Regions from separate parts of the Paraburkholderia sp. SIMBA_030 genome, predicted to be linked through region 1. Evidence: predicted binding sites of a transcription regulator. Region 1 holds the regulator's gene; the other holds the start of a gene.
What was found. Region 1 encodes LexA, which represses DNA repair genes until DNA is damaged. Its sites were predicted from a motif close to ACTGTATNNNNATACAGT; they were not measured.

Region 1 (7,609 bases):
CCGCTGACCGCCCGACAGTTCCGACGGATAGCGTTGCGCGAGCCAATCGAGTTGCACGAGCTTCAGCAGCTCATGCACCTTCTGGCGAATCACCGCTTCCGACGGCCGTTCCTTGCGCGGCTTCACGCGCAGGCCGAACGCGACGTTCTCGAACACCGTCATATGACGGAACAGCGCGTAATGCTGGAACACGAAACCCACTTCGCGCTCGCGCGCACCGACCGTCGCGACGTCCTGGCCTTGCAGCACGACCTGGCCGCCGTCCGCGTATTCGAGTCCGGCGATCACACGCAGCAAGGTCGTCTTGCCACAGCCCGACGGCCCGAGCAGCGCAACCAGTTCGCCCGGCGGGAAATCGAGCGAAACGTTATCGAGCGCGACGAAATCGCCAAAGCGCTTTTGCAGGTGACGAACGGTGATACCCATTACAGCTCTCCTTGCTTGACCGGGTGCTGATGCAACGCCTTCGCCGTATTCGCGGACGATGCCGACGACGGCGGTATGACGGGACCCGCGTACGCGGGCACATTGCGCGCGCCCGACAGTTCCGCCGACATATGGCGTTCGGCGAGCAGCTTCAGACCGAGCGTCACGAGTGCGAGCAAGGCCAGCACCGACGCCACGGCGAACGCCGCCGCGAAGTTGTATTCGTTGTAGAGAATTTCGACGTGCAGCGGCATCGTGTCGGTTTGTCCGCGAATGTGGCCGGATACCACCGAGACCGCGCCGAACTCGCCCATCGCCCGCGCATTGCACAGAATCACGCCGTACAGCAGGCCCCATTTGACGTTCGGCAGCGTGACGCGGCGAAATATCTGCCAGCCCGACGCGCCGAGCACGTGCGCGGCCTCTTCTTCGTCGTTGCCTTGCGCCTGCATCAACGGAATCAGTTCGCGCGCGACGAACGGGAACGTGACGAAGATCGTCGCCAGCACGATGCCCGGCACGGCGAAGATGATCTGAACGTTGTGCGCTTGCAGCCATGGCCCGAACCAGCCTTGCGCGCCGAACATCAGCACGTAGATCAAACCGGAAATCACCGGCGAGACCGAGAACGGCAGATCGATCAGCGTGGTCAGGAGCGCCTTGCCACGGAATTCGAATTTGGCGATACACCATGACGCGGCCAGGCCGAACACCAGATTCAGCGGCACGGCGATCGCGGCGGTTATCACGGTGAGCTTGATCGCCGAAAGCGCATCCGGATCGGCGAGCGATTCCAGATAGAAGCCGAGCCCCTTGCTCAACGCCTGATAGAACACCGCGACCAGCGGCACCACCAGAAACAGCGCGAGAAACAGCAATGCGATGCCGGTCAGAATCCAGCGCACGACCGGCGGCTCGGTCACCGGATCGGGACGGCGAACCACGTCGAGCGGCGCGCGCGCAGCGGCGATCGCTGCGGCATCGACAGTATCACGGCTCATTGCACACCTCCGCCGCTCACTGGAACGCTCACCGCGACGCTCGCGGCGGCAGGCGCCGGGCCCGCCCCGCCGCGGCCCGTGCGCCGCTGCAAATACCACTGCAATGTATTGATCAATAACAGCATCAGGAACGACACGACCAGCATCACGACCGCCAATGCAGTGGCGCCGGCGTAATCGTATTGTTCGAGCTTGGTGATGATCAGCAGCGACGTGATTTCCGACTTCATCGGCACGTTACCGGCGATAAAGATCACCGAACCGTATTCGCCGAGCGCCCGTGCGAACGCCAATGCGAAGCCGGTCAGCAATGCCGGAAACACCGCCGGCAGCACCACGCGCCGGAACGTCAGCCAACGCGATGCGCCGAGGCACGCGGCGGCTTCTTCCTGCTCGCGCTCGAACTCTTCGAGCACCGGCTGCACGGTCCGCACAACGAACGGCAAACCGATGAAGGTCAACGCGATCAGCACGCCGGCCGGCGTAAAAGCGACCTTGATGCCGAGCGGTTCAAGAAACTGCCCGATCCAGCCGTTTCCGGCGTACACCGCCGCAAGCGAAATACCGGCGACGGATGTCGGCAGCGCAAACGGCAGATCGACCACCGCGTCGACAAGCCGTTTGAACGGGAACGTGTAGCGCACCAGCACCCACGCTACCAGGAAGCCGAACACCGCGTTGATCAATGCGCCGCCGAGCGCCGAGAAAAACGTCAGCCGATACGACGCGAGCACGCGCGGCGAACTCACCGCGCGCACGAACTGACTCCAGTCGAGCGTCGCCGTCTTGAGAAAAGTGGCTGCGAGCGGAATCAGCACCACGAGGCTCAAATAAGCCACCGTGATGCCGAGCGTCAGGCCAAAACCGGGCAACGCGCTCGGTTTTCGGAAGGTCAACGTCGTCATGCTGGATACTCTTTCAGGGTTGATGCTTGCGGCTTTTTTTGTCTTCCGGCTGGCCAGAAAGCGCGCTGGACAAGCGCGCTTTCTGGCGAGTGGTTACCGCATCTGTCCACCTATGCCGGTTCAGGCATCGACAGTCTTACTGCGGCTGGTAAATCGAATCGAACACGCCACCGTCCGCAAAATGCGTCTTCTGCGCATTCGCCCAGCCGCCGAACGAGTCGTCCACCGTGTACAGCTTCAGCTTCGGAAACTTTGCGGTCAGCTCGGCCGGCACCTTGTTCGAACGTGGACGGTAGAAGTTCTTCGCGGCGATTTCCTGGCCCTGCTCGCTATACAGGAAGTTCAGATACGCTTCGGCCAGCTTGCGCGTGCCGTGCCTGTCGACCACCTTGTCCACCACCGCGACCGGCGGCTCGGCCAGAATGCTCACCGACGGCACGACGATCTCGAACTTGTCCGGACCGAATTCCTTCAGCGACAGGAACGCTTCGTTTTCCCACGCGATCAGCACGTCGCCGATGCCGCGTTGCACGAAGCTGGTGGTCGCGCCGCGCGCGCCCGAATCCAGCACGCCGGCATTCTTATAGAGCTTGCCGACGAACTCCCTGGCCTTCTGATCGTTGCCGCCCGGCTGATGTTCGGCGTATGCCCATGCAGCCAGATAGTTCCAGCGCGCGCCGCCCGACGTCTTCGGATTCGGCGTGACGATCGACACACCCGGCCTGGCCAGATCGTCCCAGTCCTTGATGTGCTTCGGGTTGCCTTTGCGCACGAGGAACACGATCGTCGACGTGTACGGCGACGCGTTGTCCGGCAAACGCTTTTGCCAACCCTTGTCCAGCAAACCTTTGTTGGCCAGCGCGTCGATGTCGTAGGCCAGCGCCAGCGTCACGACGTCCGCTTGCAGACCGTCGAGCACCGAACGCGCCTGAGCGCCCGAGCCGCCATGCGACTGCTTGAAGGTGACCGACTCGCCCGTCTTCGCTTTCCACTCCTTGCCGAATGCCTGGTTGACGTCCTGGTACAGTTCGCGCGTCGGGTCGTACGACACGTTCAGCAGCGTCGTATCGGCGGCGTGCGCTTGCGCCATCACGCCGACTGCGGTTGCCGCGCCGAACGCGAGCGCCGCGATAAGTTTTCTGGTCTCGCCTGCCAGCCCCGTGCCCTGATGGTTCATGCCAACTTTCTCCGCGTTGTAGTCCGCTGAAACAGCGTGTGGTGTTGTTTTGCGTCGCGGTCACGTGCACATGAGCGCCAACTCGGAGGCCAGTCTATCGAAGGGCTTTCATCATTAAAAATAATGTTTCCTCATTCTTTAATACGCAAAAGTGGTAATGGCAGCTGGATAAGGCGTTGCGGCACCAAAACGGATGTTGGAACGTCCTTTTGAGACGCCGGAACGCCACCCCAACCGACGAACTTAAAGTAAAGCTTGAATTGCGGTGAATACTGTATAAAAATACAGTCACCTGTTCATACATACAGTGGCGCCATGACCAAACTCACCGCACGACAGCAGCAGGTTTTCGATCTGATTCGCCGGGCTATCGAACGCACCGGCTTCCCTCCCACCCGCGCGGAAATCGCCGCCGAGCTGGGTTTCAGTTCGGCCAACTCGGCCGAAGAACATCTGCGGGCTCTCGCCCGCAAGGGTGTGATCGAACTCGCGGCGGGTGCGTCGCGCGGCATTCGTCTGCTGGCAGGCCCCGAAGATTCGCCGCATCAGTTCACGCTGCCACACGCCAGCATCATGCAACTGTCGCTGCCGCTGATTGGCCGCGTCGCTGCCGGTAGCCCGATCCTCGCGCAGGAACATATCTCGCAGCACTATGCGTGCGACCCGGCGCTGTTCTCGAGTAAGCCGGACTACCTGCTGAAAGTTCGCGGGCTGTCGATGCGCGACGCCGGCATCTTCGACGGCGACCTGCTCGCGGTGCAAAAGAAAAGCGAAGCGAAAGACGGCCAGATCATCATCGCGCGCCTGGGCGACGACGTGACGGTCAAGCGCTTGAAGCGCCGGCCGAACGGCATCGAGCTGATCGCCGAGAACCCCGACTACGAAAACATCTTCGTTCAGACCGGCAGTGCGGATTTCGCGCTGGAAGGCATCGCTGTCGGGCTGATCCGCCCCGGCGAGTTCTGAGCGCCCGCTTCTACCAACGCTTGCCCGACGCCAACGCGTCGCTGCCCCTACGTTGAATCGCCTGGAGAGACTCATGGAACGCTTTGCCCGCCTGCTGCCTTTTCGCCAGTTCGGCCGTTTGCGCCATCTGCGCAAGCTGGTGCCCTGTTCGCTGAACGAGGCGTCCACGGCCAACTCTCCGTCGCTATTCGACGAACCGGCATCGCGCGCGTCGAGCTTGCCGTCGTCGTTGCCGGCTTTCGCTCGCGTGTCGTTGAATTCGGGGCTGAATACGGCCGAGCCGGCGCGACGCGCGCCGGTGCGCGTCTATCACGGGCCATCGCGGCTGATCATGGTCGGCACGGTAGACGCCGTGTGCCGGATGATCGATCGCTGCATCGCTGAAGAAGCCAATGTGCACGGCGCGGTGTTCGAGTCATGAGGTGTAGGGCGCGATGCGTTGTTGCCCTGCGGTTGGCCCACTGTTGCTGTTCAGTTGCCCCGCTCGCGCCTCGTCAGATATTGCATCGCGTGGGATCGTTTTCGTGTGGCCGTGGTCCACGCTAGACCACCCTTGATAGAGAGCTCCACTCGATGGCAGTTTCTACACGCACCAAACGCGGCGCCACACGGCCGCTGATCGTTGTTCTGATTGTGATTGTGGTGATGGCCGCGCTGGGATACGGCTATGCATCGCCGTATATTGCGCTGAACAATCTGAAACGCGCGGCGGACGCGCGCGATGCGGAGACCGTCAATCAGTATGTCGACTTTCCAGCGTTGCGCGAGAGCCTGAAGCAGCAGGTCACCGGCTTGCTGACACGCCGGCTCAACGCACATGGCAACGGCAACCCATTCGCCGCGATCGGCGCGATGATCGGCGTTGCGCTGATCGGTCCGCTGGTGGACGCGTATGCGACACCGGACGGCGTTGCTGCATTGCTGAACGGCATGCCGCCGCGTGGCGAACCGGGCGAACGGCCGCCTGCACCGCCTGCCGCGCAAAACGCCCCTGGCGCAGCTGCGTCTGCGCCCTCTGCCGGAAGCCATACCGCCAATAGCACGACTAGCAATGCAACCAGCAGCGCCACGCCGCCGCAACCGCCGCAAACCACGGCCGGCTATCGCGGTGTCAACGAATTCGTCGTCAGGTATCAGCACGGCGCGGGCGACGCGCGCTACGCCGCGATTTTGCGGCGCGAAGGTTGGTTCACATGGAAGCTGGCCGCGGTCGACCTGAACGACTGATCGTTCGGTCGACGCGGCTCATGTTGCTGGCGTCAAGCCGCCGCCTGCTGCTGTTCCTGCGCGGACGAACACGCCACCAGAATGCTGCAGGAGACCCGGTCGAGCAGCGGCGTATTCCCCGCGCCCATCCACCAGCGCGACAGGCCAGTGCGGCAACGGTGGCCGACCACCACCAGGTCCACATGCAGTTCGTTGGCGAGATTGGCAATCTCGTCGATGGGATGACCGAACGCAAAATGTCCTTGCGCGTTGACGCCGCGCTCGGTGAGCCAGTCCACCCCTTCCTGCAGGATGTCGCGAGCAGTCTTCTCGAAGCTGCCGCAGGCCACGTCGGTGAGCAGGCCCGCGCTTTGTGCAATGCTCGAACGCATGTCGACAACCGACAACAGATGCGTTTCCGCCTTCAGGTCCAGCGCCAGATCGGCGCCACAACGCAGCGCTTTACGGCCTTCGCGCGAGCCGTCGTAGCAGAGTAGGATTTTCTGGTAGCTCGCCATGGTTTTCTCCCGTACCGCGGGGAACGCGGTCATAAATGAATCATGGTGCGCCGCAATTCAGGTTGCAAGGGATGGAAAACGCTAAGTGCGCCACAAGGAGAGGCGAGGCTATGCCGCAGCGCAAGAAAAGGCGTACGGCGGCCAGGTGGCGGCAAACGCCTGACCGCCGATGCCATAGAATGAGCGGCCTTACCGGCCATTCGCGTCTTTTCCCGGAGCATCATTCGATCCATGTCTGAAGCCGCCATTGAATTCCACCATGTCAAGAAAAGCTATGACGAAAAGACGGTCGTCGATGGACTGTCGTTTCATGTGAACGCCGGCGAATGTTTCGGTCTGCTTGGACCGAACGGCGCGGGCAAGACCACCACGCTGCGCATGCTGCTCGGCATTGCCGCCCCGGATGCCGGCACGATCCGCTTGTGCGGCGAGCCGATTCCCGGTCGCGCGCGGGTGGCGCGAGCGCGCGTCGGCGTGGTGCCGCAGTTCGACAATCTCGATCCCGATTTCACTGTCCGCGAAAACCTGCTCGTGTTCGGCCGTTATTTTGGCCTGAGCGCCGCGCAATGCCGCGCGATGGTGCCGTCGTTGCTCGAATTCGCACGTCTGGAGAGCAAGGCGAATGCACGCGTGAGCGAACTGTCGGGCGGCATGAAGCGGCGGCTCACGCTGGCGCGCGCGCTCGTCAACGATCCCGACGTGCTGATCATGGACGAGCCGACCACCGGGCTCGATCCGCAAGCGCGCCATCTGATCTGGGAACGGCTGCGTTCGCTGCTCGCGCGCGGCAAAACTATTCTGTTGACCACGCACTTCATGGAGGAAGCCGAACGGCTCTGCCACCGTTTGTGCGTGATCGAGGAAGGACGCAAGATCGCCGAAGGTGCGCCGAGCGAACTGATCGCATCCGAGATCGGCTGCGACGTGATCGAGATCTTCGGCCCCGATCCGGTTGCGTTGCGCGACGAGTTGGCGCCGCTGGTCGAGCGAACCGAGATTAGTGGCGAGACGCTGTTCTGCTACGTGAACGACGTGCAACCGGTGCTTGCATGCCTGAAGGAGCGCGCTGGTCTGCGCTATCTGCATCGTCCGGCAAATCTGGAAGACGTGTTTCTGCGACTGACCGGCCGCGAGATGCAGGACTGATGGACTGACGCTGGCCGTGCCCGGCGCTGGCCACCTGCCGCTTATAGCTATAAAGACACTGCAAGAGACAAGCAATGGACGCACGCACTTACGACACCCCTGACGACACGCCGTCGAAGCAGGCGCCTTTCGCCGCTTTGCCCGCGAACGCCGTGAACTGGATAGCGGTATGGCGCCGCAACTATCTGGTGTGGAGGAAGCTCGCGATTGCTTCGATGTTCGGCAATCTTGCCGATCCGATGATCTACCTGTTTGGTTTGGGTT
Region 2 (7,609 bases), on a different contig from region 1:
AAAGCGCTCGATGACCCGCTCGCGCTCGGCCGCCGGAATGCCGATTCCGGTGTCTTCGACTTCCAGATGCACGAGCCGCGCCGGTACGTCACGACGTACCCGCACCGTGATCCGCCCGCCAGCCGGCGTGTAGCGGATCGCGTTGTCGATCAGGTTCGACAGCATCTCGCGCAGCATGACCGGATTGCCGTCTACTTCGACCGGCTCGTCGGGCGCTTCGTAGCCGAGGTCCATCTGCTTGGCGAGCGCGGCTTGAACCCAGTCGCGCACGGCGTTGCGCGCCACCTCGGTCAGCTCGACCGGCGCGAAAACCAGCCCCGACATGCGGTTCTCCGCGCGCGCCAACGCAAGCAGCTGCGTGACAAGGCGCGCCGCGTGTTCGGAGCTGGTGGCGATCTGTTCGAGCGAACGGTGGACTTCCTCGGAGGCGTCCTGGCGCAGTGCCAGCTCGGCCTGCGTGCGCAGGCCGGCAAGCGGCGTTTTCATCTGATGCGCGGCGTCGGCGATGAAGCGCTTTTGCAGCTCCATATTCTGTTCGAGGCGCGTTAGCAGATCGTTGAACGACGTGACCAGCGGCTCGATTTCCGGCGGCGCGCGGCGTGCTTCGAGCGGCGACAGGTCGTCAGGACGGCGCGCGCGGATATGCGCCTGCAGCGCGTGCAGCGGCGCGAGGCCGCGCGACAGGCCGAACCACACCAGCAGGATCGCCAGCGGCAAGATCACGAACTGCGGCAGGATCACGCCTTTGATGATGTCGTTGGCCAGCTGGCTGCGTTTGTCGAGCGTCTCGGCGACTTGCACCAGCACCGGCTGCGCGCCGGGCGTCTGCGGAAACTCGACGGTCGTGTAGGCGACGCGAATATCGTTGCCGCGCAGCACGTCGTCGCGAAATTCGACGAGGCCGGGCTGCGGCCGGTCTTCCTCGCGCGGCAGCGGCATGTCGCGCTCGCCGCCCACCAGTTCGCCGCGCGTGCCGAGCACCTGATAGAACACGCTGTCGACGTTGTCGGTGCGCAGAAAATCGCGGGTGGAGTCGGGCAGCGACAGCTCAGCCACGCCGTTGACCGGATGAATCTGGCGGGCGAGCACGTAGGCGTCGGTTTCGAGCGCGCGGTCGAACGGCCCATTGGCGATCGACTTGGCGACCAGATAGGTGACCGCGAGGCTCATCGGCCATAGCAACAGCAGCGGCGCCAGCATCCAGTCGAGAATCTCGCCGAACAGCGAGCGCGGGCGTGCCTGGGCGGCGGCTTCGGTCTCGTCGGGCGGGGCGAACGGGTTGGCGTAGCGCTCGTCGCGCGCCTCGTCGAGGTCCGCCGCGTGCGCCGTGGCGCGATCTGCGCGTGCGGACATGGGCGCCTTCTATTTGTAGTGGTGGCTCGCCGGCATCGCGCCGGACGGGGGCGAGGAGGGCGGCTCGGGGTCGGCCGCAGGCGTTGCAATCGTGTTTGCATTGGCCGGCAGCGTGGTTTTCTCAAGACAATATCCCAGCCCGCGCACGGTGATGATGCGTACGCCGCTCGGCTCGATTTTCTTGCGCAGCCTGTGTACGTAGACCTCGATCGCGTTATTGCTGACTTCTTCGCCCCATTCGCACAGATGGTCGACGAGCTGTTCCTTCGACACCAGCCTGCCGATCCGCTGCAGCAGCACTTCGAGCAACCCCAGTTCGCGCGCCGACAGGTCGATCACCTGCTCGTTGACATGGGCAATCCGGCCGACCTGATCGAACGACAGCGAACCATGCCGCACCACCGTCGGGCCACCGCCGGCGCCGCGCCGCGTCAACGCGCGCACGCGCGCTTCGAGTTCGTTCAGCGCGAAGGGTTTGGCCATGTAATCGTCGGCGCCGAGGTCGAGTCCTTTGACGCGTTCGTCGACGCTGTCGGCGGCCGTGAGGATCAGTACCGGCACGGTCGAATTGCGCGCGCGCAGGCGGCGCAGCACCTCGAGCCCGGACATGCGCGGCAGGCCGAGATCGAGAATCAGCAGGTCGAACGTTTGCATCGACAGGGCAGTATCCGCCTCGACGCCGCTCTTGACGTGATCGACGGCATAGGCCGATTGGCGGAGTGATCGAATCAGACCGTCCGCGAGTATGCTGTCGTCTTCGGCAATCAGAATTCGCATGATGCGCCAGCCTGGGCATTGCCGGCACCGTGGGGTGTCCCCCGGGCGCGCGGCGGTCTCCGAAAATTATTGTGGGTAGTTTGGGCGGCGCGACGGTAAAAATGCGCGTTCGCATGAGAATCGTGCTTGCCAAAACTACTGTTTTTTTATACAGTGTCTGGGTTTCGTGTGCTGTCCTTCAAACATGGGCTGCACATCTGCCTCAGACGCCGTTCATCATAGCAAAGGACGATTCATGGAAGAAAGCAAGAAAGGCTCGGCTGGACTGACTGCTGAAAAGAGCAAGGCACTTGCTGCCGCACTCGCGCAGATCGAAAAGCAGTTCGGCAAAGGGTCGGTCATGCGGCTCGGCGCAGGTGAGGTAGTCGAAGACATCCAGGTGGTTTCAACCGGATCGCTCGGCCTCGACATCGCCTTGGGCGTCGGCGGTTTGCCGCGTGGCCGTGTGGTCGAAATCTATGGCCCGGAATCGTCCGGTAAAACCACGCTGACGCTGCAAGTCATCGCCGAAATGCAGAAGCTTGGCGGCACGGCAGCGTTTATCGACGCGGAACACGCGCTGGACATCCAGTACGCGCGCAAGCTCGGCGTGAACGTGAACGACCTGTTGGTTTCGCAGCCGGACACCGGCGAACAGGCGCTCGAAATCGCCGACGCACTGGTGCGCTCGGGCTCGATCGACATGATCGTGATCGACTCGGTCGCGGCACTCGTGCCGAAGGCTGAAATCGAAGGCGAAATGGGCGACTCGCTGCCGGGTCTGCAAGCGCGTCTGATGTCGCAAGCGCTACGCAAGCTTACCGGCACGATCAAGCGCACGAACTGCCTCGTGATCTTCATCAACCAGATTCGCATGAAGATCGGCGTGATGTTCGGCAACCCGGAAACCACCACGGGCGGTAACGCGCTGAAGTTCTACGCATCGGTGCGTCTGGACATTCGCCGGATCGGTTCGATCAAGAAGAACGACGAAGTGATCGGCAACGAAACGCGCGTGAAGGTCGTCAAGAACAAGGTGTCGCCACCGTTCCGCGAAGCGATTTTCGACATTCTGTATGGCGAAGGTATTTCGCGTCAGGGCGAAATCATCGACCTCGGCGTGCAAGCGAAGATCGTCGACAAGGCCGGCGCCTGGTACAGCTACAGCGGTGAACGGATCGGTCAGGGTAAGGACAACGCGCGCGAATTCCTGCGCGAAAATCCGGACATCGCCCGTGAAATCGAAAACCGTATCCGTGAATCGCTGGGCGTGAATGCGATGGCCGAAGCGGTGACCGGCGCAGGCGTCGAAGTCGCGGACGAAGAAGAGTAACCGTCGCGTGATACGCAAGGGCCGGCCGTTGTCCAATGCTGGACGTCACGCGGGCGGCCCGCGTGACGTCGATCCGTTCGATCCGTTCGAGTCGTTTGACGCACATGATCGGGCGGCAGGCGGGAGCTTGCAGTCCGATTCTTCCGCGCAGTCCGCGGCGGACCCGTCCGAAACTACCTACACCCGTTCGCGCCGCGCACCAGGCGAAGCGAAATCGGATCGGGGCGATTCCAAAAAGTCCCAGCGTCCCGCCCGTTCTCTAAAAGGCCGCGCGCTCGGCTACTTGTCCCGGCGTGAATACAGCCGCGTCGAACTTGCGCGCAAGCTCAAGCCGTTTGTCGAAGAAACCGATTCGCTCGAAACCCTGCTCGACGCGCTTGAAGCCGAAAACTGGCTGTCCGATTCGCGTTTTGCGGAAAGCCTGATTCATCGGCGCTCGTCGCGGTTGGGCGCGAGCCGGATCGTTGGCGAGTTGAAGCAGCACGCAGTCGATCAGACTCTGGTCGAAGAAGCCAGCGCGCAATTGCGCGAAACCGAGCTGGCTCGTGCTCAAGCCGTTTGGCGAAAGAAATTCGGTCAGCTTCCCGAAACGGCCGCCGACCGGGCTAAACAGACGCGTTTTCTGGCGTCACGTGGTTTCTCCGGCGCGACGATCGGCAAAATTCTTAAAGGTATCGACGAGGAATGGAGCGGCGACTAGCTGCCTCGTCCCGCCGGGCGGCCTCGCGCATTCCGCCCTGTCTCAAATACCCAGTATGCTAAAATTCGTGGGTTTTCCAATCCGGCCTTTCCTTTCCGCATGCCGCTCTCCCCGCCAGTGTCCCGTCAGTTGCGCCACCGTCGCGCAATCAGAGCGGAAGCTTACGAGCGAGCCGATGGCCTGTGGGATGTGGAAGCGTGCTTGACCGACGAAAAGCCGCGCGATGTGGTGCTAGCGTCGGGCGTCCGGCCCAAGGGTCAGCCGATCCATGAACTCTGGCTTCGCATCACCATCGATCGCAAGCTCAATGTCGTCGACGCGCAAGCGTCGTCCGACTGGGTGCCCTATCCGGGTTTGTGCCAGGCCAGCAATCCCGCCTACCGTGCCCTCATCGGGCTCAATCTGTTCCACAATTTCCGTCGCGATGCTGCCCGTTTGCTGGCCGGCACGGTTGGCTGCGCGCATCTCACCGAGTTGTGCGCGCTCCTGCCGACCGCCGCGATCCAGGCTTTCGCCGGCGACGTGTGGAACGTCAATGAAGGCACGCCGGGTGGCACAGCGAGTTCAGGGACCGGGCAGGCCAAAAGCGCAGACAGCGCTGACGAGCATTCCAACGACAAACCGCCATTCCAACTGGGACGCTGCCACGCGCTGCGTTTCGACGGCGAGGCGGTGCAACAGTTTTATCCGCGCTGGTATGGCCACGCACCGCGTTCAGCGGATCGCGCGGCCGGGTCAAGCGACGGAGCGGCTCGCCAGGCAGGCAACGGCGGCGCGTCCGGCATGAACGACGGCAGCGCAAACGAAGTTCAATCCAACTCTCAGACTGAAGGGAATCACGCATGAAGATTCACGAGTACCAGGGTAAGGAAATCCTGCGGAAATTCGGCGTCGCGGTACCGCGCGGCAAGCCGGTCTTCTCGGTGGATGATGCGGTCAAGGCCGCGGAAGAGCTCGGCGGTCCGGTATGGGTCGTGAAGGCTCAGATCCACGCGGGTGGCCGTGGCAAGGGCGGCGGCGTGAAGGTCGCCAAGTCGCTGGAGCAGGTTCGTGAATACTCGAACCAGATCCTCGGCATGCAGCTCGTCACGCACCAGACCGGTCCGGAAGGCCAGAAGGTGAATCGTCTGCTGATCGAAGAAGGCGCTGACATCAAGAAGGAACTGTATGTCGGCCTGGTGATCGATCGCGTTTCGCAGAAGATCGTCGTGATGGCATCGAGCGAAGGCGGCATGGACGTCGAAGAAGTCGCGGAAAAGACGCCTGAGCTGATCCACAAGGTTGCTGTCGACCCGTCGACCGGTCTGAAGGACGCCGAAGCTGACGACCTCGCGAAGAAAATCGGCGTGCCCGACGCGTCGATCCCGCAAGCGCGCGCGATCCTGCAAGGTCTGTACAAGGCATTCTGGGAAACCGACGCATCGCTGGCCGAAATCAACCCGCTGATCCTGACCGGCGACGGCAAGGTCATCGCGTTGGACGCCAAGTTCAACTTCGATTCGAACGCACTGTTCCGTCACCCGGAAATCGTCGCGTATCGCGATCTGGACGAAGAAGATCCGGCTGAAGTCGAAGCGTCGAAGTTCGATCTCGCGTACATCTCGCTCGACGGTAATATCGGCTGCCTCGTGAACGGCGCTGGCCTCGCAATGGCGACGATGGACACCATCAAGCTCTTCGGCGGCGAACCGGCGAACTTCCTGGACGTGGGCGGTGGCGCGACGACCGAGAAGGTCACCGAAGCGTTCAAGCTGATGCTGAAGAACCCGAACCTGACGGCGATCCTGGTCAACATCTTCGGCGGCATCATGCGCTGCGACGTGATCGCGGAAGGCGTGATCGCCGCGTCGAAGGCGGTTCATCTGCAGGTGCCGCTCGTCGTGCGCATGAAGGGCACGAATGAAGACCTCGGCAAGAAGATGCTCGCTGAATCCGGCCTGCCGATCATCTCGGCGGACAGCATGGAAGAAGCTGCTCAGAAGGTCGTCGCGGCCGCTTCGGGCAAGGCGTAAGCCAGGTCCACGGCGTTTACCACCCAGGATTACGAATGGCGGCGCGTGAGCGACGCGGGCGAAGAATATTTCGTCCCTTGGCGCAACAGCGCGACGCCAAACGAACAGAGGTCAATACATGTCGATTCTGATTAACAAAGACACCAAGGTCATCACGCAGGGCATCACCGGCAAGACCGGTCAGTTCCACACGCGCGCCTGCCGTGAATATGCAAACGGCCGCGAGGCGTATGTCGCGGGTGTGAACCCGAAGAAGGCCGGCGAAGATTTCGAAGGCATTCCTATCTACGCAAGCGTCGCTGAAGCCAAGGCTGAAACGGGCGCGACCGTGTCGGTGATTTACGTGCCGCCGGCAGGCGCTGCGGCTGCGATCTGGGAAGCGGTCGAAGCCGACCTGGATCTGGCGATCTGTATCACGGAAGGCATTCCTGTCCGTGACATGATCGAGATCAAGGACCGTATGCGTCGCGAAAACCGCAAGACGCTGCTGCTCGGACCGAACTGCCCGGGCACGATCACGCCGGACGAACTGAAGATCGGCATTATGCCGGGTCACATCCACCGCAAGGGCCGCATCGGCGTCGTGTCGCGTTCGGGCACGCTGACGTACGAAGCAGTCGGCCAATTGACGGCGATCGGCCTCGGCCAATCGTCGGCAGTCGGTATCGGCGGCGACCCGATCAACGGTCTGAAGCACATCGACGTGATGAAGATGTTCAACGACGATCCGGAAACGGACGCCGTCATCATGATCGGCGAAATCGGCGGTCCGGATGAAGCGAACGCAGCGTACTGGATCAAGGAAAACATGAAGAAGCCGGTGGTTGGCTTCATCGCCGGCGTCACGGCGCCTCCGGGCAAGCGCATGGGCCACGCCGGCGCGCTGATCTCGGGCGGTGCGGATACGGCAGAAGCCAAGCTGGAAATCATGGACGCTTGCGGCATCAAGGTGACGAAGAACCCGTCGGAAATGGCGCGTCTTCTGAAGGCGATGCTGTAATTCGAAATTCGCGCGCTGTAGCGGCGCGTTTTTTGATATGCTTACGAAACACTTTCGTAAGCGTGCGGTCTTAAAAAGCGGGGGAGTTTTCGACTCTTCCGCTTTTTTATTGGCCGAGCGTTCAGCTTCCTTTTATCCCTCCGTTCATGCTCGAGTTCTTCGCCACGCTCCATTGGGGCGCCGTCATCCAGATCATCGTCATCGACATCCTGCTCGGCGGCGACAATGCCGTCGTGATCGCGCTTGCCTGCCGCAATCTGCCGCCTGCGCAGCGCACGAAGGGCGTGCTGTGGGGCACGGCCGGCGCCATTCTGCTGCGCGTCGCGCTGATCGCGTTCGCGGTCGCGCTGCTCGACGTGCCGCTGCTGAAATTCGCCGGTGGTCTGCTGTTGCTGTGGATCGGCGTGCGCCTGATGGCGCCCGCGCATGATATTCACGAGAACGTCAAGCCGGCC

Region 2: a site for LexA is predicted at 2,268-2,285, ahead of recA (recombinase RecA). Genes of this name have one in related genera too.

Annotation. Positions count from the first base shown of each region.
Region 1 is NZ_JAWRXB010000004.1:249,266-256,874, forward strand. Features, by position in the region: gene SB772_RS08615 (sulfate/molybdate ABC transporter ATP-binding protein) at 1-426, opposite strand, end outside; gene cysW (sulfate ABC transporter permease subunit CysW) at 426-1,427, opposite strand; gene cysT (sulfate ABC transporter permease subunit CysT) at 1,424-2,332, opposite strand; gene SB772_RS08630 (sulfate ABC transporter substrate-binding protein) at 2,469-3,509, opposite strand; gene lexA (transcriptional repressor LexA) at 3,825-4,475, shown strand; gene SB772_RS08640 (hypothetical protein) at 4,549-4,896, shown strand; gene SB772_RS08645 (DUF2939 domain-containing protein) at 5,049-5,702, shown strand; gene SB772_RS08650 (universal stress protein) at 5,735-6,199, opposite strand; gene nodI (nodulation factor ABC transporter ATP-binding protein NodI) at 6,431-7,345, shown strand; gene SB772_RS08660 (ABC transporter permease) at 7,420-7,609, shown strand, end outside.
Region 2 is NZ_JAWRXB010000008.1:119,800-127,408, reverse strand. Features, by position in the region: gene SB772_RS15485 (sensor histidine kinase N-terminal domain-containing protein) at 1-1,353, opposite strand, end outside; gene SB772_RS15480 (response regulator) at 1,363-2,130, opposite strand; gene recA (recombinase RecA) at 2,366-3,442, shown strand; gene recX (recombination regulator RecX) at 3,450-4,142, shown strand; gene SB772_RS15465 (DUF2889 domain-containing protein) at 4,242-4,988, shown strand; gene sucC (ADP-forming succinate--CoA ligase subunit beta) at 4,985-6,154, shown strand; gene sucD (succinate--CoA ligase subunit alpha) at 6,273-7,154, shown strand; gene SB772_RS15450 (TerC family protein) at 7,301-7,609, shown strand, end outside.